DNA from 4 places in the Pseudomonas sp. LB3P93 genome. Region 3 is predicted to be linked to each of the others. Evidence: predicted binding sites of a transcription regulator. Region 3 holds the regulator's gene; each other region holds the start of a gene.

The links. Region 3 encodes FliA, which starts transcription of late flagellar genes. Its sites were predicted from a motif close to CTAAAGTTTNNNNNNNNNNNGCCGNTAA; they were not measured.
Region 1: flgM (flagellar biosynthesis anti-sigma factor FlgM) is a predicted target of FliA. The motif match lies at 2,767-2,794, and genes of this name have one in related genera.
Region 2: ACYZT8_RS24450 (chemotaxis protein CheW) is a predicted target of FliA. The motif match lies at 2,831-2,858, and genes of this name have one in related genera.
Region 4: ACYZT8_RS00275 (methyl-accepting chemotaxis protein) is a predicted target of FliA. The motif match lies at 1,902-1,929, and genes of this name have one in related genera.

What each region holds. Positions count from the first base shown of each region.
Region 1 covers NZ_CM142713.1:4,886,862-4,891,676, reverse strand. Annotated here, with positions in the region: gene ACYZT8_RS22215 (MFS transporter) at 1-985, shown strand, start outside; gene ACYZT8_RS22210 (flagellar brake protein) at 1,050-1,796, opposite strand; gene ACYZT8_RS22205 (flagella synthesis protein FlgN) at 1,889-2,356, opposite strand; gene flgM (flagellar biosynthesis anti-sigma factor FlgM) at 2,405-2,731, opposite strand; gene flgA (flagellar basal body P-ring formation chaperone FlgA) at 2,897-3,658, opposite strand; gene ACYZT8_RS22190 (chemotaxis protein CheV) at 3,741-4,673, shown strand; gene cheR (protein-glutamate O-methyltransferase CheR) at 4,720-4,815, shown strand, end outside.
Region 2 covers NZ_CM142713.1:5,368,919-5,373,733, reverse strand. Annotated here, with positions in the region: gene ACYZT8_RS24465 (YkgJ family cysteine cluster protein) at 1-733, opposite strand, end outside; gene ACYZT8_RS24460 (hypothetical protein) at 817-1,143, opposite strand; gene ACYZT8_RS24455 (GNAT family N-acetyltransferase) at 1,338-1,796, opposite strand; gene ACYZT8_RS24450 (chemotaxis protein CheW) at 1,824-2,726, opposite strand; gene norR (nitric oxide reductase transcriptional regulator NorR) at 2,995-4,548, opposite strand; gene hmpA (NO-inducible flavohemoprotein) at 4,705-4,815, shown strand, end outside.
Region 3 covers NZ_CM142713.1:1,818,482-1,823,296, reverse strand. Annotated here, with positions in the region: gene ACYZT8_RS08060 (chemotaxis protein CheA) at 1-1,041, opposite strand, end outside; gene ACYZT8_RS08055 (protein phosphatase CheZ) at 1,095-1,883, opposite strand; gene ACYZT8_RS08050 (chemotaxis response regulator CheY) at 1,906-2,277, opposite strand; gene fliA (RNA polymerase sigma factor FliA) at 2,445-3,185, opposite strand; gene fleN (flagellar synthesis regulator FleN) at 3,182-4,012, opposite strand; gene flhF (flagellar biosynthesis protein FlhF) at 4,129-4,815, opposite strand, start outside.
Region 4 covers NZ_CM142713.1:47,051-51,865, forward strand. Annotated here, with positions in the region: rRNA gene rrf (5S ribosomal RNA) at 16-131, shown strand; rRNA gene rrf (5S ribosomal RNA) at 237-352, shown strand; gene ACYZT8_RS00265 (FecR domain-containing protein) at 485-1,498, opposite strand; partial or broken gene ACYZT8_RS00270 (sigma factor-like helix-turn-helix DNA-binding protein) at 1,498-1,667, opposite strand; gene ACYZT8_RS00275 (methyl-accepting chemotaxis protein) at 2,045-3,925, shown strand; gene ACYZT8_RS00280 (SRPBCC family protein) at 4,062-4,529, opposite strand; gene ACYZT8_RS00285 (amino acid adenylation domain-containing protein) at 4,552-4,815, opposite strand, start outside.

The sequences.
Region 1 (4,815 bases), 3.1 Mb from region 3:
CACGGTGTTCAGCGGTTACATGATCGCTTCCTATCTGGGGCTGGTGCTGGGTCAGCTGATTCTGGTCATGCACCCCGCCCTGGGCCTGGAACTGCTGATGCTGGTCGCCCTGTGCTTTGCGCTGTGCCTGGTGCCGGTGGCCCTCACACGTCGCATTCACCCGGCACCGCTGCATCCCGCGCCGATGGAGCCGCGCTTCTTCATCAAACGGGTGCCGCAGTCGTTGAGTACGGTGCTGGGAGCGGGGCTGATTATTGGCTCCTTCTACGGTCTGGCGCCGCTGTATGCCTCGCAGCAAGGGTTGTCCACCGAGCAGGTCGGTCTGTTCATGGGTAGCTGTATTTTTGCCGGGCTGCTGGTGCAGTGGCCGCTGGGCTGGCTGTCCGACCGTTATGACCGGGCGTTGTTGATACGTTGCTTTGCGGTGGTCCTGGCCTTGACCGCGTTGCCGCTGGCAATCATGCAACAGGTACCGCTGGAGGTTCTGTTTGTCGCCGGGTTCTTTTGTTCGCTGGTGATGTTCTGCCTGTATCCGCTGGCGGTGGCGTTCTCCAATGACCACGTCGAAGGTGATCGTCGCGTGTCCCTGACCGCGATGTTGCTGGTGACCTACGGCGTTGGCGCCAGTATCGGGCCGTTGGTGGCCGGTGTCCTGATGAAACTGTTTGGCAGCCACATGCTGTATGCCTTCTTCAGTTTCTTCGCGTTGGTGCTGGTGTGGCGGATCCGCCCGAAAGCGGTCACCAACCTGCATCAGGTCGACGATGCACCGCTGCATCACGTGGCCATGCCGGACAGCATGTCGAGTTCGCCACTGGTGGCGTGCCTTGACCCGAGGGTCGATGAGCAGGTGGTGCAGGATCAGATGCAAAACCCGATCAACCCAGAACCTGAACCAGAACCAGAACCAGAACCCGACACCGATCCACCACCCGAAGACCCGAATGCGGGTCGCGAGCAAAGCTTTACCGAAGCCAGGCCTTAAGCCGGCGCATAAAAAAACGGGCAGTCACCGCAAGGGACTGCCCGTTTTTTGTTGAAGCGTTGTATCAGATGTCGTCTTTGTCGAAGCGGCGCGCTTCACGCTGAAGCTGATAGACGAACCGTTCGACCTGGCGCTGCACCAGTCCGCTCATGTTGTGGAAGCGGATGCCGGCGAAGGTGGTGGAGATTCTTTCTTCAAAGTGCAGGTAACGCAACTCCACCGGCGCGGTCATGCTGCCGAACGGCAGATCGGCGATAAAGCGGTCGTAGACCTGACCCAGTTGCAGCCTAGGGGTGATGTCACCTTCAAAGCGCAGCTTGCAGCCGGTGGCGGAAATGTCGAGCAGCTTGCCGCTGATCGGGAACTTGAGCTTTTCACCGCCCAGTTCGACATCGACCAGTTGCGCCAGCTTCAACGCAGCCCGGAAGGCATTGCGGCGCTGGTGGTAGACCACTTCATCGGGGAGGGTGCCACGGTAGCAGCGACCGCCGCCGGACTCGTCGATGGTCAGCGGGCCGTTGCTTTCCCACGCAATGCGCACGCCGTCGTGGAAGCCTTCAACCCGAAACGATTCGCCGGCCAGCAGATAACGCTCGCCATCACGAGGCACCATCTCGTCCAGGGCAATCATGTTGCCGTCACGGTCGACGTCCACCAGATAGCTCTGGAAGCGCTGGTTGCGTTCGTGGAACGTGATGATCAGCGGGTCATGGCTCTCTTGCAGCTGCCGCAGGTTACCGGCGATCTCCATCGGCGTGGATAGCACCTTGGGTGGCTGCGGAGCATCTTCCGCGTTTAAGGCATTGAACACGGTTCATCATTCTCCAGACAAAATATGACTGCGACTTGCCAGCATACTGCCAGCATGTGAGGCGTCTTGATAGAGCGTGCTCATTAACAGGCTCAAGCCTGACTAAGCGGGCGCGGCTTCGCTAGCATGGAGGTTGATCCGCGTGCATCGTAAAGCGCTGGCGGTTCGCCGCCGGTGAGGATTTTCAGCTGATTGGCCGTGGCGGCCTGCTGGACCAGGATCGACTGGCCATTGTTGACGTTGGCCGCCTGGCATTGAGCCAGCAGATCGGTCAGTTTGTCGCTCTGTTCCAGCAATTGATCGCCGATGCTCGACTGGCTGGCAAGTTGCTCCAGGCCGTTGCGATTGGTCGGCAGATTCAGGCTGGCGAGGATTTCACTGCGCTTGCGGCCATGCTGTTCCAGCAGAATGATCATTGCCTGTTTCTGCGCCAGGATATCCTCGAGCAGCGGCATGTCGCGACCGTGCAAAGCGATGGATTCGGTTTGCAGTAACTCCAGCAAGTATTGTGCTGGAGCAAAGTCGTCGGTGATCAGTTGCAGTAAATTAGTGTCGTGCATGGCTGGCCTTGGGGTTTAAGCGTCCAAAAGCCTGGCGCAGGCCGTGGCCTAGCGCTGGGCTTCGAAGTTGAGCAGTTTGCTGGCTACACGGTTGCTGTCGACTTTATAGCTGCCATCGGCAATCGCTGCTTTCAACTCGGCCACACGGGCGTTGTCGACGGCAGGCTGATCGCGCAGCTTGTCAGTGACCTTCTGCAACTGTTGAGCCTCATTGCTGAGGTGTACCGATTCCCCGCTTTTAGCGGTACTGGCCTGTTCGGCCGGGGTATTCAGCGTCGCGGATTTGCCGGTTTCGGCAGTTTCCTTCGCGGTGCTGGTACGCGTACTACCGGTAAGTGACGAGGAGCTGTTCAAACGGCTGAAATCGATGACCATGATAAAAACCTCTGGGTATTTGGACGCTTGCCATGTTTTCGGCTCTCCCTGCGAAAACTTTAGGCCCATTTATCAATGAGCTTGCATGCGCCAGCGCTAGTCCTGCCTGCGGCACAGTTTAGGGAACAGCCGGGCGGCGCGCCATCTCTTCACCAACAGATCGCTCTACATGGCCACTTCCACCTGGCCGGGCGCTGTGACTTGCGCCTTGATGACCCGCTGGGAGTTGAGGTTTTTCACACGAATCTGTTCACGCAGGCCGCCGTTGGACAGGGCTTCGCCCGGCATACGCACACTGAGCGTACCACTGCGGGCGGTAATCACCACCTGATCGCCCTTGCTGATGACTTCCGCCTGTTCGAGATGAACCAGCGTCAGCACCTGATTGGCGACCGTTGGTCGGGTAAGTTTCTGCCCGACGGCCTGATCCATGGAGGTGAAATAACCCTGGTTGATCAGGCTGATATCCCGCTCGCGCAACATGACGTCGCCGGGCTCGATGACCCCTGCGCGTTTAAGCGGGCGCGTGGTCGTGACAACGTCTCGAAACAGGCGGACTTGAGCGGGCACGAAGACTGTCCAGGGGGCCGTACTGTCGCAACGAACCTTGACCGTCACCCGCCCGATCGGGGTCGCCGGGCTCTCCAGGGTGGCTGTCAATTCCTTGTCGCACATGGGCATGCGCAGTCGCGGATCGAGCTGGTTGACCTCGATTTCATAGCGGCCTTCCGTTTGACTGGTCGCCAAATAGTCCTCTACGGTGAATTCAAGAAAGCCCTGAGTGACGCCGATAAGCATGTCAGGCAAGGTAACCGCGTCAGCAAAGGCAGGGCTGCCAGCGTTGAACAGGCAAACGGCCGACATCGCGCAAAGCAATTTGCGGGAAGTTGATGTCAGGCGTCGGAAAAATGTCGGTTCTGTGTTCATAAGAGTTAAAAAGCAAGCGCCGTGCCGTTTAGCAATGAATGTGCGTCGCAACACACTTAAGCGTTGGTGTAGGAGTCTGTGCATGGCTGGTGTAATGGATGCGGTAAACCAGCGCACGCAACTGGTTGGGCAGAATCGCCTTGAGCTGTTGTTGTTCCGTCTCGACGGCCAGCAGCTGTATGGGATCAACGTGTTCAAGGTTCGGGAAGTGCTGCAATGCCCCAAACTGACCCTGATGCCCAAGTCCAGTCCTGTCGTGTGCGGTGTGGCAAATATCCGGGGGGCGACCATTCCGATTCTTGATCTGGCAATGGCGACCGGCTCCGGCGCACTTAAAGATCAGAGCAATCCCTTCGTAATCATCACGGAGTACAACACCAAGACCCAGGGTTTCCTGGTGCGATCGGTGGAGCGCATCGTCAACATGAATTGGGAGGAGATTCATCCGCCACCCAAGGGCACGGGACGCGATCATTACCTGACGGCTGTGACTCGGGTCGACAATCAGTTAGTCGAAATCATCGACGTCGAAAAAGTGCTGGCGGAAGTGGCGCCGACACCGGAAGCGATTTCGGTCGGCGTGGTGGATGTCGAAACCCAGCACAAGGCGTTGTCGTTGCGGGTATTGACGGTCGATGACTCGTCGGTGGCGCGCAAGCAGGTGAGCCGTTGCCTGCAGACGGTCGGCGTCGAAGTGGTGGCGTTGAACGACGGCAGGCAAGCGCTGGATTACTTGCGCAAGCTGGTCGATGAGGGCAAGAAGCCGGAAGAAGAGTTCCTGATGATGATTTCCGACATCGAGATGCCGGAAATGGACGGGTACACCCTGACGGCCGAGATCCGCAACGACCCGCGCATGCAAAAGCTTCATATCATCCTGCATACTTCGTTGTCGGGTGTATTCAATCAGGCAATGGTCAAGAAGGTCGGTGCGGATGACTTCCTTGCCAAATTCCGTCCTGATGACCTGGCATCCCGGGTAGTCGACCGGATCAAAGCAGCAGATATCAGCTAGGGGCCTTTTGCCCCTGGTGGTTAACACGATTTAAGAGGCGGCATCTTTGTCTACGGGTAATTTGGATTTCGAACAGTTCCGGGTATTCCTGGAAAAAGCCTGTGGCATTTTGCTCGGTGAAAACAAGCAGTACCTGGTCTCG
Region 2 (4,815 bases), 3.1 Mb from region 3:
ATATAAACGCATAGTTCACCGGCGCTTCAGTCGCCACTTGCGCCCCAGCCGCCTGCACTTGCCCGGCGATATCGTCGCCAGACACATGAAACTGCCAATCACTGCCTGCGCCCGCCAGCGGTTTCCCGGCAAGCTGATCAATGACCGTGGCAAACGCATTCATATCCGGCAGATAAGCCGTAAACCCATCGCCCTTCAACGCTGTCGTCCGAATCCCCAGCAACCCGCAAATCGCATCCTTGGTCTGAATGTCATCGCGATCCGCTTGACGTGAGCGCTGGATCAATCCTGCCAGTTCCTGATCCACCAGCTCACCACCGATGATCAAGTCAGGGCCCTTTTCCCATGACTCGGGCGGGCATTCCTTCACCGCAGTGTTCAGTGAGATGTGCGGGTTGATTTCCATCGGGTAGATGCGGCACACCAGTGGTCGGCGTTCGTAGATGCGGCAGAGGTTGTCTTCGTCAAGATTCCGGCAGGGACCGACGTTGTAGGCGGCAAAAGTGATCGCCACGTAAGCCTCGGACGTGCCGCTTCGAACCACCACTGAACGGCGTTCGGCGTGTTCGCGTTGCTGCACCGGCAGGCCCAAGCCATTGCCCAGAAAACCTTCCACCAGCACGATCACCTGACCGCCGTCGGCGGCCCACATGCGGGCTTCGGCCAGGGTCAGGGGCACGTGGTGATCGTTGCAGCATTTGCCGCAACCTACGCAGGAAAAAGTCGTATTCATTGAGCGATCGGTCGCTTCCGAGGGCGTGAAACGGCGCCAGAAAGACACCGCAAAGGCGCGATTCGAAGCAAGTTATGCGCCAGTCACTGGGCTTTGGCAGTGGGGCGGATGGAGTCCCATTCGGTGACGTAGGCGGTTTTGGTCTTTTTGTTGTAGAGACACAACTCGGTGCCTTGCTGGCCTTTCATGTGTTTTTGCGGGTATTGGCCTTGCAGCAGGAGTGCGGTGTAGTCGACGCGGTCGTCGAACTGCGCGGCTTTGCCGACGGGTTTGGCGTTTTTCAGGCCGCTGGCTTTGGTGCAGCTGGCGAGCACGGCTTTGTCGTAGGCGGCCCAGGCGTCGGGGCTGGAGGCGTGGGCCTGGGTGGCGAGGGCGGAGAGGCAGAGGAAGGTCAGGGTTGTGGCTTTCATGGGTCGGGCATCCTTGGGCATTGAGTTGGCCGAGGGGAGGAGTATGCCTGATGGTTTTGGGTTGAATGTGTCGGCCTCATCGCCAGCAGGCTGGGCCCCACATTGGTTCTGCACAGGGCACAGATTTTGTGTTCGACGAAGATCCATTGTGGGAGCGAGCTTGCTCCGGGCGGCGTTCCGACGATGGCGGTGGGTCAGGCCGGAACCGGTTCCCGGCGGACGACATACATCCCGGCACTGTCATACAACCGCTGCGCCCGAAGGTTGTCTTCCAATACCTTCAAATCCACAAAACCTTCCCGGCGATCCCGAAACACTTCGAACGCATGCAGCAGCAGCGCACGACCAAGCCCAAGGCCCTGAGCCCGAGGATGCACCACCAGGTTCTTGATATACGCGCTGGTCCAGCACTGGCATACACCCACAATACCCTCGGCATCCAGCGCAATAAAACACAGGCTCGGATCGTATTCAGGATCGGTCTCAAACCGCTGTTGCCAGGCATCCAGTGCCGGCACACGACCGCCACCTTCCTGATAACCGAGCTCCATCAAACGATGAACAGCTTCGGCCAGTTCGGGGCGGTATTCGACGATGTCTATCCCGTGAGGCCAAGTGATCGCAGGCACAGCCTCGGCGAGGTTGCGCCGCATCAAAAAGCAAAATGCCTCGGCCAAGACTCAGTGACCTTGTTCGGCGACGGCTTTGGCCGCCTCGATCAGGCACCGGGTCAGTTCTGGCGAAGAGAACTTGGTCAACACCGCGTTGGCCCCGGCCAGGCGTGCTTTCTCGCTGTTCATCGCACTGTCCAGAGAGGTGTGCAGCAGCACATAAAGGTGCGAGAAGTCTGGCGTCTCGCGCAGGGTGCGGGTGAAGGCATAGCCGTCCATCTCCGACATTTCGATGTCCGAGACGATCAGGTTGATCTGCTGCGCCGTGCCTTGCAGGTCCAGCAGGCAGTCGATGGCCTCCTTGGCGCTGCGGGCGGTGTGGCATTGCAGGCCGAGGTTGCGCAGGGTGTGCACCGATTGCTGCAGTGCGACCTGGCTGTCGTCGACCACCAGAATCCGCGCGTTGCCCAGCACTTCGGCGTCTTCCATGCTCAGTTCGGTCGGGGCCGTTTCGATCTGCGCCGGGGCGATGCCGTGGATGACCTTTTCGATGTCCAGCACTTGCACCAGGGTGCCGTCGACCGAGGTCACGCCGGTGATGTACGAGCGCACGCCGCCAGAGCCGAAGGGCGGCGGGCGGATGTCGGTGGTCAGGCAGTGGACGATCTTGCTGACGGCCTGAACGTGAAGGCCCTGCTTGGAGCGGCTGACGTCGGTGACGATCAGGCAGCCACCGTTCGGGTCTTCCAGCGGCCGCTCGCCGATGGCACGGCTGAGGTCGATCACTGACAACGACGCGCCGCGCAGGGTGGCGATGCCTTTGACGTGGGGGTGCGACTCCGGCAGCTTGGTCAGCGGCGGGCAGGGGATGATTTCGCTGACTTTCAGCAGGTTGATTGCCATCAGCTTGCCACTGCGCAAGGTAAACAGCAGAAGCGAAAGTGAGTCTGCGCGGGCTTTGGTGGAGGACATAAAAACCTTCTGTGGAAAAAGGTGATGGGCGAGTAAAAAGTCGCCAAAAGCTATTGATGCCGGGTTATCGACTTGTTGGGGGCAGGCTTTAGGCTAAATACCCATTACCGGCCCAACGGCGAACCCCTGTGGCGAGGGAGCTTGCTCCCGCTGGAGTGCGAAGCGCTCCCAAATCAGACCTGTGTGCTATCAGGCTATCCGCATTTACAGGTTTTGCGACTGCTGCGCAGCCGAGCGGGAGCAAGCTCCCTCGCCACAATAGGTTGCGTCACTTCATGCCCAACCGCTTGGCCATCCGCCCCAGATTCGCCCGGTCCAGGCCTAGCTCACGTGCCGCGCTCGCCCAGTTGTCGTGATGCCGTTCCAGGCAAGCGCTGATCAATTGTCGCTGATAATTCTCGGTCGCCTCACGCAAATCCCCCGACACCAGCGCCACCGGGGCCGCAACCGGTTGCTCGGGGGCGGCGATTTCAACGCTGCCATTGAGCAAGTCCAGATCCGCTGCACCCAAACTGAGAATCTTCGGCCGTTCCTTGCAGTTACCCAGCGCTTTTAACGCGCTGCGACCGATCAAATGCTCCAGTTCCCGCACGTTCCCCGGCCAACCATACGCCAGCAATGCCGCCTGTGCGTCGCTGTTCAGTCGCAGGCTGTTCAGGCCCATCCGCGAACGGTTCTGTTCCAGGAAGTAACCGCTGAGCAGCAACACATCCCGCCCGCGATCCCGCAGGGCCGGCACCAGCAGCGGGTAAACACTCAGCCTATGATAGAAGTCGGCGCGGTAGCGGCCGCTGCGCACTTCTTCGGCCAGGTCGCGGTTGGTCGCCGCGATCAGGCGCACGTCCACCTGGTGTTCTTTATCCGACCCCAAGCGCTGCAACTGACCGCTTTGCAGCACCCGCAACAACTTGGCTTGCACGGTCAGCGACAATTCACCGACTTCATCGAGAAACAGCGTGCCGCCATTGGCCAGTTCGAACTTGCCGCGCCGATCATTCATCGCGCCAGTGAACGCGCCGCGCACATGGCCGAACAATTCACTTTCCACCAGCGTGTCCGGCAGGGCCGCGCAGTTGAGGCTGATGATCGGTTTATCCGCCCGGAGCGATGCCGCGTGAATCGCTTGCGCCACCAGTTCCTTGCCAACCCCGGTTTCACCGGTGATCAGCACGGTCAGGTCGCTGCCGCCCACCAGGCTGATCTCTTCCACCAAGCGTTTATGGGCTTTGCTCTGGCCGATCATCTCGCGGTTCTGCTGGCCGCTGGCCTGACGGTACACCTCGGCGCGCTGATGCTCGTCTTCAACGCGATTGGCCAGGCGTTCGATGCGCTCGGCAGCGTTGACGGTGGCGGCGGCGAGGCTGGCGAAGGCTTCCAGTGCGTCCAGTTCGATGGGTTCAAACTGTCCCGGGTCGAGGGCGTCGAGGGTCAGCAGACCCCACGGACGCTCGTCGATAAACAACGGGCAGCCCATGCAATCGTGGACTTCCAGATGCTCGTCGAGGCCATCGACCAAACCGTCGTAAGGGTCGGGCAAGTCGCTGTCGGCAGCGAACCGTGTCGGGCCGTGGCTGCTGAGCAAGGCTTCGAAGCGCGGGTGTTCGCTGACTTTGAAGCGTCGGCCGAGGGTGTCGGTGCTCAACCCGTCGACGGCCAGCGGCACCAGCCATTCGCCATCAAGGCGCAAGAGGGCGGCGGCATCGCAAGGGAGCAGGGCGCGCATGGCTTCGAGCAGGCGTCGATAGCGCTCGCCTTCGGGCAGTTCGCGGGAAAGGTCGGAGACCAGCGGCAGTAGGGCGGTGAGCAATGATTTTGCAGTCATAGTGACTCCGTGTAGTCGGTATGACTATAAGTCAGTCTGTGTCGATATGACTACTCTGTTTATAAGCTATTGATTTTAAACATTTAAATTATTGGCATGGAAAGTGATATGCATAGAGCTATCAGTTAGTAATCAAAGTAGCCCAGGAGTCACTTTATGCTTAGCGTTCAAGACCGTGCCATCGTCAAATCCACCGTGCCGCTGCTGGAAAGCGGTGGCGAAGCGCTGATCACTCATTTCTACCGCATGATGCTCTCCGAGTACCCG
Region 3 (4,815 bases):
TGGCGGAGCGGACGGTGCGCGGGCCGGAGCCGGCGCAGCGGCAGCAGCTGGTTTCGGCGCTTCGGCTTTCGGCTCGGGGGCTTTGGCAACCGGTTTCGGCGCAGCAGCCTTGGCGGCTGGAGCAGCCACCGCAGTGCCTGTGCCGACTTCGGTGAACTTGCCTTTGCCGTGCAGTTCGTCGAGCAGCGATTCGAACTCGTGATCGGAGATCAGATCACCGCCAGCCGCTTTGGCGGTTGGCGCAGCCGAAGCGGGTACGGAGGCAATGGCCGATTCCAGCGCATCCACCGCAAAGTTGCCTTTGCCGTGCAGCTGGTCGAGCAATGCTTCGAATTCGTCGTCGGTGATGTCGGAGCTGTCGCCTGCCGCTTTCGGGGCAGCCGGTGCAGCGGGTGCCGCCACCGCGTCGACGGCGAACTGGCCTTTGCCGTGCAGTTGATCGAGCAACGACTCGAACTCGGCATCGGTGATTTCGTCGCTGGTTGCGGAATCAGCGGCAGCCACAGGAGCAACTGCCGGCGCTTCGGCTTGAGCCTTGACGGCGTTCAGCGAGTCCAGCAGTTGTTCGAATTCGTTATCGGTGATGTCACCCGATTCTTCAGCGGCCTGTGCTTCGACCACTTCGGCAACCGGTGCCGATTCATCAGCCGTTTGCGGCTCGGCCAGACGGGCCAGTGCCGCGAGCAATTCAGGCGTTGCAGCCGTAATCGGGCCGCGTTCGCGCACTTCGGTGAACATGCTGTTCACCGCGTCCAGCGCTTCGAGAACTACGTCCATAAGTTCCGAGTCGACGCGACGTTCACCCTTGCGCAGGATGTCGAACACGTTCTCGGCGATGTGACAGCACTCCACCAGCTCATTGAGCTGGAGGAAGCCGGCGCCCCCTTTTACAGTGTGAAAACCGCGAAAAATTGCATTGAGCAAATCCGCATCATCCGGTCGGCTTTCAAGCTCGACCAGCTGTTCGGACAGTTGCTCTAGAATCTCGCCGGCCTCAACCAGGAAATCCTGAAGGATCTCTTCATCGGCGCCGAAGCTCATTAAGGGGGTGCTCCTGAGGTCTAAAAACCTAAAAAACCTAAAATGCTAAAACTCTAAAATCCTAGGCTGGATAACAAATCGTCCACATCGTCCTGACCGGACACAACGTCTTCTCTTTTATCGGCATGAATCTGCGGACCTTCACCCTGAGAGAGATGTTTTTGCGGATCTTTTTCAGCGAGCATCGCATCACGGTCATGTTCGATACCCGCAAAGCGGTCTACCTGACTGGCCATGAGCACGAGCTTGAGCAGGTTGCTTTCAACTTCGGTGACCAATTGGGTCACGCGCTTGATCACCTGACCGGTGAGGTCCTGGTAATCCTGGGCCAGCAGAATGTCGTTGAGGTTGCTCGACACCGTGCGATTGTCTTCGCTGCTGCGTGTCAGGAAACCGTCGACGCGCCGAGCCAGTTCGCGGAACTCTTCAGCCCCGACTTCGCGACGCATGAACCGCCCCCAATCCGTGCTCAACGCCTGGGCTTCTTCGCTCAGGCTGTTGACCAGCGGTGTGGAATTCTCCACCAGGTCCATGGTGCGGTTGGCAGCGGCCTCGGTCAGCTTGACCACATACCCCAGGCGCTCGGTGGCGTCCGTGATCTGGGACACTTCCTCGGCTTGCGGCATGTTCGGGTCAATCTGGAAATTGACGATCGCGCTATGCAGCTCGCGAGTGAGCTTGCCCACTTCCTGATACAGGCCGCGGTCACGGGTCTGATTGAGCTCATGGATCAGTTGCACAGCGTCGCCGAACCTGCCTTTTTCAAGGCTTTCGACCAGTTCGACCGCGTGTTTTTTCAGGGTCGATTCAAAATCGCCCAGTGAAGATTCTTTATGCTCCATAGCTCCCCCGTGGCGCAGTGGATCAACCGATGCGTTCGAAAATCTTCTCGATTTTTTCTTTCAACGCCTGGGCCGTGAAGGGTTTGACCACATAGCCGTTTACACCGGCCTGGGCCGCTTCGATGATCTGCTCGCGCTTGGCTTCAGCAGTCACCATCAGCACTGGCAAGTGCTTGAGCTTTTCATCGGCGCGCACGTGACGCAGCAGATCGATACCGGTCATGCCAGGCATGTTCCAGTCCGTTACCAGAAAGTCGATGCTCCCGCTGTTGAGAACCGGAATGGCAGTAGTGCCATCGTCGGCCTCGACCGTGTTGGTGAACCCAAGGTCACGCAACAGGTTTTTTATGATCCGCCGCATCGTTGAGAAGTCATCAACGATGAGGATTTTCATGTTCTTGTCCAATTCGACCTCCAAGCAGTCTTAAACGCGCCCAGCACCTGGACGCGCCATTTCAATCAATCCGGCAATGCACTCGATGACTGTCTGGAGCACAACAGATCGCGACCGGTGCAGTTCAACACCACACCGGCCTCGTTCGCAGTGTCCCCACACTGCCTTCAGCGCGCTCGCCACTCCCCCAAACGCCCCCGCAAACGGGCCGCGCACTGGCTGTGTAACTGGCTGACCCGAGATTCGCTGACCCCCAGGACCTCACCGATTTCCTTGAGGTTCAGCTCTTCGTCGTAGTACAGCGCCAACACCAGTCGCTCACGCTCCGGCAAATTGGCAATCGCGTCCGCCAGCGCTGCCTGGAAGCGTTCATCTTCCAGATCGCGTGACGGCTCAAGATGAGCACTCGCGCCATCCTCGTGCAGCCCTTCGTGTTCGCCGTCCTGCAACAGATCGTCGAAACTGAATAACCGGCTGCCCAGGGTGTCGTTCAAAATCCCGTAATAATCGTCGAGACTCAATTGGAGTTCGGCCGCAACCTCATGATCTTTAGCGTCACGACCGGTTTTAGCTTCAATCGAGCGAATTGCGTCGCTGACCATGCGGGTATTGCGGTGAACCGAACGTGGCGCCCAGTCCCCCTTGCGTACTTCATCGAGCATCGCGCCGCGGATTCGAATGCCCGCGTACGTCTCGAAACTCGCGCCTTTGCTGGCGTCGTATTTGGTCGATACTTCTAGCAGGCCGATCATCCCGGCCTGGATCAGGTCTTCAACCTGGACACTGGCCGGCAGACGCGCCAGCAAGTGGTAAGCAATGCGTTTGACCAGTGGCGCGTAACGCTCGATCAGCTCGTACTGCGCGTCACGTGCCGACTTCTTGTAGAGGTTGTAGCCACTGGCTGTCATAGGACGGGTCCTGCGGTCTGTTGCACGAGGCGCTCGACGAAAAACTCCAGGTGCCCACGCGGGTTGGCAGGCAGCGGCCAGGTGTCGACCTTCTGCGCGATCGCCTTGAACGCCAGGGCGCACTTGGAACGCGGGAACGCTTCATAGACTGCACGTTGCTTCTGCACGGCCTTGCGCACGCTTTCGTCGTAAGGCACCGCACCGACGTATTGTAAGGCGACGTCGAGGAAGCGGTCCGTGACCTTGGTCAACTTGGCGAACAGGTTGCGACCTTCCTGCGGGCTCTGGGCCATGTTGGCCAGGACGCGGAAGCGGTTCATGCCGTAATCGCGGTTCAGCAGTTTGATCAGCGCGTAGGCATCCGTGATCGAGGTCGGCTCGTCGCACACCACCAGCAAGACTTCTTGCGCTGCGCGAACGAAACTGACTACCGAGTCACCAATACCCGCAGCGGTGTCGATCACCAATACGTCGAGGTTGTCGCCGATATCGCTGAAGGCCTGGATCAGGCCGGCGTGTTGGGCCGGGCTCAGATGAACCATGCTCTGTGTGCCGGACGCGGCCGGGACGATGCGAATGCCGCCGGGGCCCTGCAACAGAACGTCGCGCAGCTCACAGCGGCCTTCGATCACGTCGGCCAGGGTACGTTTGGGTGTCAGCCCCAACAGGACGTCGACGTTCGCCAGCCCCAGATCGGCGTCCAGCAGCATGACGCGCCGGCCGAGCTCAGCTAGAGCCAGGGACAAGTTCACTGACACGTTAGTCTTCCCGACGCCACCTTTGCCGCCGGTCACCGCGATCACCTGTACGGGATGCATGCTGCCCATGTTATTTCTTTACCTTGTCTTGCATAGACGGAGGCCACATTACTGGCTGCGCGTTCATCAACTGAACAATGCATGGCAGACCATCGATGTAGGTACAAAAACTGTTCATTAGTACCTCAGCCAACCTGCTTGGTCGGGCTGTGGTAAATATCAGCGAACATGTCAGCCATGGCTTCTTCGCTGGGTTCTTCTTGCATTTGCACGCTTACGGCGCGACTGACCAACTGATGACGACGCGGCAGATGCAAATCATCCGGAATCCGCGGGCCATCGGTCAGGTAGGCCACCGGCAATTCATGACTGATCGCCAGGCTTAACACCTCGCCCAGACTTGCCGTTTCATCCAGTTTAGTCAGGATGCAGCCAGCGAGCCCGCAGCGCTTGTAACTGTGATAAGCGGCAGTTAGAACCTGTTTCTGGCTGGTGGTTGCCAACACCAGATAATTTTTTGACTTGATGCCACGTCCGGCCAGGCTTTCGAGCTGCATGCGCAGTGCCGGATCGCTGGCCTGAAGGCCCGCGGTATCGATCAGCACCACGCGTTTGCGCAGCAAGGGATCCAGCGCCTGCACCAGCGATTGCCCCGGATCCACGTGAGTTACCGACACGTTTAGGATCCGGCCCAGGGTCTTGAGTTGTTCCTGAGCACCGATACGGTAGCTGTCCATGCTCACTAGCGCGATATTTTGCGCGCCATATTTAAGCACGTAGCGGGCCGCAAGCTTGGCCAAGGTGGTGGTCTTGCCCATGCCGGCAGGGCCGACCATGGCAATTACCCCGCCCTCCTCCAGTGGCTCGACTTC
Region 4 (4,815 bases), 1.8 Mb from region 3:
TCAGTACCCGAATTTCTTGACGACCATAGAGCATTGGAACCACCTGATCCCATCCCGAACTCAGCAGTGAAACGATGCATCGCCGATGGTAGTGTGGGGTTTCCCCATGTGAGAGTAGGTCATCGTCAAGATTGAATTCCGAAACCCCAATTGCGCAAGCAGTTGGGGTTTTGTTTTAGTAGAAGTCACCAATTTTGCTGGCACGTTACGGCTGTAACGGGCTGGTCACAGAATTTCTTGACGACCATAGAGCATTGGAACCACCTGATCCCATCCCGAACTCAGCAGTGAAACGATGCATCGCCGATGGTAGTGTGGGGTTTCCCCATGTGAGAGTAGGTCATCGTCAAGATTGAATTCCGAAACCCCTGTCTGCTAACGCAGACAGGGGTTTTGTCTTTCTGGGGTCGTCCTAAAAGCTTCACTCCAGACTACTCTTTGCGCGCCTTACTGCTTCTGCGAGCCACCAACGTCCAACAATAATTCAGCCTTGCCGCTCCAGCGTCACCCACCAGCGAGTGCGGTAGCGCAACTGCACCGGCAGGGTTTGCGGGAGGATGGCCAGCAGCTTATCGGTGCTCTCCAAACGGAAGACTCCCGACAGCCGCAAGTCGGCAATGTCCGCTGAGCACGCCAGATAACCGTGCCGGTAGCGTGCGACTTCATTGAGAAAATCCCCCAGGCGCATGTTGCGAGTGACGATCAGGCCATCGACCCATGCACCGGCATCCATATCCAGCGGTGCAGCCAGTTTCGCCTGGTGGTGATCGATCAAATAACTCTGTCCGGCCTGTACCCGAATCGGCTCACCGTCGGCGGCCCGTGGCGAATGAATCGCGACCATGCCGCTGGTGACACTGAGTCGTGTGCAGTCATCCTCCTGACGCAGGATGAACCGCGCACCCACACCTTCATACACGCCATGCCGACTGTGTACCCGCAACGGTCGGTCAAATGAAGACGCTTCGTCGCTCCCGCCGCAGGTCACGATGATCTCGCCGCGCGTCAGTTTGATCAGCCGTTGCTGCGCGGTGTAATCGAGATCCACCGCGCTGGCAGTGTTGAGCTCAAGGCGGGTGCCGTCGGGCAATTGGAAACCACGTCGCTCACCCATGGCGGTGGCGAAGTCGGCGGTCCATTGTTGCCAACCCACCGCATCCTTGCCCAGCCATGCCACAGAACCCATCAGCAATGCGCCCGACAGCAACTTCAGAGCTTGTCGTCGTCCCAATCCCTGGGCGCTGTTTTCCAGCGTGTTGAAAGCAACTTGAGCACCGGGCACCGCGCGCAGATTGCTGTTCAACTCGTGCTGCAGGGACTGCACACGCCGCCACGCCAATTCGTGTTCAAAATGCTCAGCGCGCCAGACATCGCATTGCTGGCGCAACCTTGGATTGGCCGCATTGTTGCGCAGCCGCAGCAGCCAATTGATGGCCTGTTTGACCACCTTCTGCTGAGGTTCACCGCGTCGGTGAAGTGACGAGTTATCCACAGACATCACGCTTCATACCGCAAGACATAGCAGTGATACAGCGCATCAGCGACATAACGTTCCACCGACTCAGGGACAAGCCCATCTGCTCGGCAATCTGCTTGTGAGTAAGCCCTTCGCACTGAGCCAACAAAAATGCCTGACGTACTCTCGGCTTCAGGCCTTCAAGCATGCGATCGCGTAGCCACGCGTTAAGCCAACCGTGATGGCTACTGTAAAGCGTCTGAACGGCAAACCCAGGTGAGTACATGAACGCGACAGCCCGAACGTCACAAATGATAATTAGTCGCATTGTTATCAAGGGTTACTGAATTTGCAACTGCCGGTCGAACAACCGTCATCACAAAAATACTATTCGACCGCTCTAGCATGCCGTTCGGCGGGAATGCCGGGCATTTCTTACAAACCCCTAAGATTTCTCCGACTTGTGCCGACAGACTGGTGAGACATGCGTGCACCAAAGTAGAGCGGACGAAGAATGCCGCCTGCGCTGTTACATGGAATGTTGCACCTGGAACGCATCCCCACTTTTTGCATAAGAAGTCCCATGAAATGAATCTCAAATTCAGCCATAAAATCCTTCTGGCCGCCTCTGGCGTCGTGGTGCTGGCTTTTGCGTTGTTCACTTTGTACAACGACTATCTGCAGCGAAACACCATCCGGCAAAATCTCGAATCCTCCGTCCAGCAAGCCGGCGATCTGACCGCCAGCAGCGTGCAGAACTGGATGAGCGGCCGTGTGCTGGTCCTGGAAAACCTCGCACAGAACGTCGCTCATCAAGGCGCAAACGCAGACTTGCCAGGACTGGTTGATCAACCGGCCTTCACCTCGAACTTCCAGTTCACCTACGTTGGCCAGGCCAATGGCGTGTTCACGCAACGCCCCGACGCGAAGATGCCGGACGGTTACGATCCGCGTCAGCGTCCTTGGTACAAGCAAGCTGTGGCTGCCGACAAGACCATGCTGACGCCGCCCTACATGGCCGCCATCGGTGGTTTGGTGGTGACCATCGCGATGCCGGTGAAGAAGGACGGCGAATTGCTGGGCGTGGTCGGCGGTGACCTGAGCCTGGAAACCCTGGTGAAGATCATCAATTCGGTGGACTTCGGTGGCATCGGCCACGCGTTCCTCGTCAGCGCCGACGGTCAAGTGATCGTCAGTCCGGACAAAGATCAGGTGATGAAAAACCTGAAGGACATTTATCCAAACTCGGGCGTGCGCATCGAGAAGGGCAATCAGGACGTCACCCTGAACAAGCAGGACCGCATCCTCTCGTTCACCCCGGTGAGCGGTTTGCCGAATGCCGAGTGGTACATCGGTCTGTCGATCGACAAGGACAAAGCCTACGCGCCACTGAGTCAATTCCGTACTTCGGCACTGATCGCCATGTTCATCGCCGTCAGCGTTATTGCGGTACTACTGAGTTTGCTGATCAACGTGCTGATGCGTCCGCTGACCACCATGGGCCGAGCGATGCAGGACATTGCCCAGGGCGAAGGCGACCTGACCCGTCGTCTGGCCGTGGAAAGCAAAGATGAGTTCGGCGAGTTGGGCGGTTCGTTCAACCAGTTCGTGGAGCGGATTCACGCGTCGATTTCCGAAGTGTCCTCGGCGACCCGTCAGGTCCACGATTTGTCGCAGCGCGTGATGGCATCGTCCAACGCATCGATCGTCGGTTCCGACGAACAAAGCGCGCGCACCAACAGCGTGGCGGCGGCGATCAACCAACTGGGCGCCGCTACTCAGGAAATCGCCCGCAATGCCGCCGATGCTTCGCAGCACGCCAGCGGCGCGAGCGAACAGGCGGACGACGGTCGTCAGGTGGTGGAGAAAACCATCCTGGCCATGACCGAGCTGTCGCAGAAAATCAGCCTGTCCTGCACCCAGATCGAAACCCTGAACGCCAGCACTGACAACATCGGGCATATTCTCGATGTGATCAAAGGCATCTCTCAGCAGACCAACTTGCTCGCGCTCAACGCCGCCATCGAAGCGGCGCGTGCCGGTGAAGCCGGCCGCGGTTTTGCGGTGGTGGCGGACGAAGTGCGCAACCTAGCGCATCGTACGCAGGAATCGGCGGAAGAGATCCACAAGATGATCACCTCGCTGCAGATCGGTTCTCGCGAAGCAGTGACGACCATGAACGCCAGTCAGGTCTCCAGCGAAGAGACTGTCGAAGTGGCAAACCAGGCGGGCCTGCGGCTGGTCAGCGTGACCCAGCGTATCGGCGAAATCGACGGCATGAACCAGTCGGTGGCCGCGGCCACGGAAGAGCAGACCGCCGTGGTGGAAACCCTCAACGTCGACGTCAACCAGATCAACTTGCTGAACCAGCAAAGCGTGGCCAACCTCAATGAAACGTTGAAGGATTGCGATGCGCTGTCGTTGCAGGCGAACCGGTTGAAGCAGTTGGTGGGTAGCTTCAAGATCTGATCACGTTAAGGGTCAATCGCGGGCAAGCCCGCTCCCACAGGATTTTCGGCGAACACAAGATTTGTGTACGACCGGAATACTGTGGGAGCGGGCTTGCCCGCGAAAGCGGTGTGTCAGTCACCGCGGAACCAAAGCCTTAAGCAAACAGCTTCAACACATTATTCATCGCATCATCCGCAAACCCCTGCACAAAATCCTTGAACCCCGGCAACGCCTCATCCCCCCCCTGCGCCGGTTCGGCAATGATGGTCCAGGTCGCCCGCGACTGGCCCGCACCCAGCGGTTCAACACTCATCGCCGCCCACAAACTGGCCACGCCCAGCGTGTTATAAATCGTGGTCCACGTCATGTTCAGCGCCTGGTCGTCCCGCGAGTTGAGTTGCTCGACCACCAGGTTACCGTCCTTGAAGAATTTCTTGCGCAGCGACGAAACGCCTTCGCCAGTCATCTCTATGTGCGACAGCGCCGGGATAAATTGATCGAAGCCGGCAAAATTGCCGACCACCGCCCAGACCTTCGCAGCGTCAGCCGGCACCTCCACTGAAGACACAACGTGGCAGCCTTGAGGGTTTTTGATCAGGGTATCGGGTTGCAGGGTTTTCATGGTTTTGCTCCGGTTGAGTGAATCAGATGAAATTGATTTCTTTGAGGTAGTCGCAACCGCGACGCAGCAGCGCCGGGGATTTTTCCGGGTAGTGCGCGCCCATCTGCCGAACGCCGGCCTGAGCGTTGGCGTGGCCGATCATCGAGATGTCGCCGATGTCTTCTTCGAAGCCGTTGAGATAGAAACCGAGCACGCCGAACAGCGCGTTATCGCTGTCGACCCGGCCCAGTTGCTGCTGCCAGTCGGCAACGCTGACCATGGAAAACTCCCGGCCCGCCTCACGGAA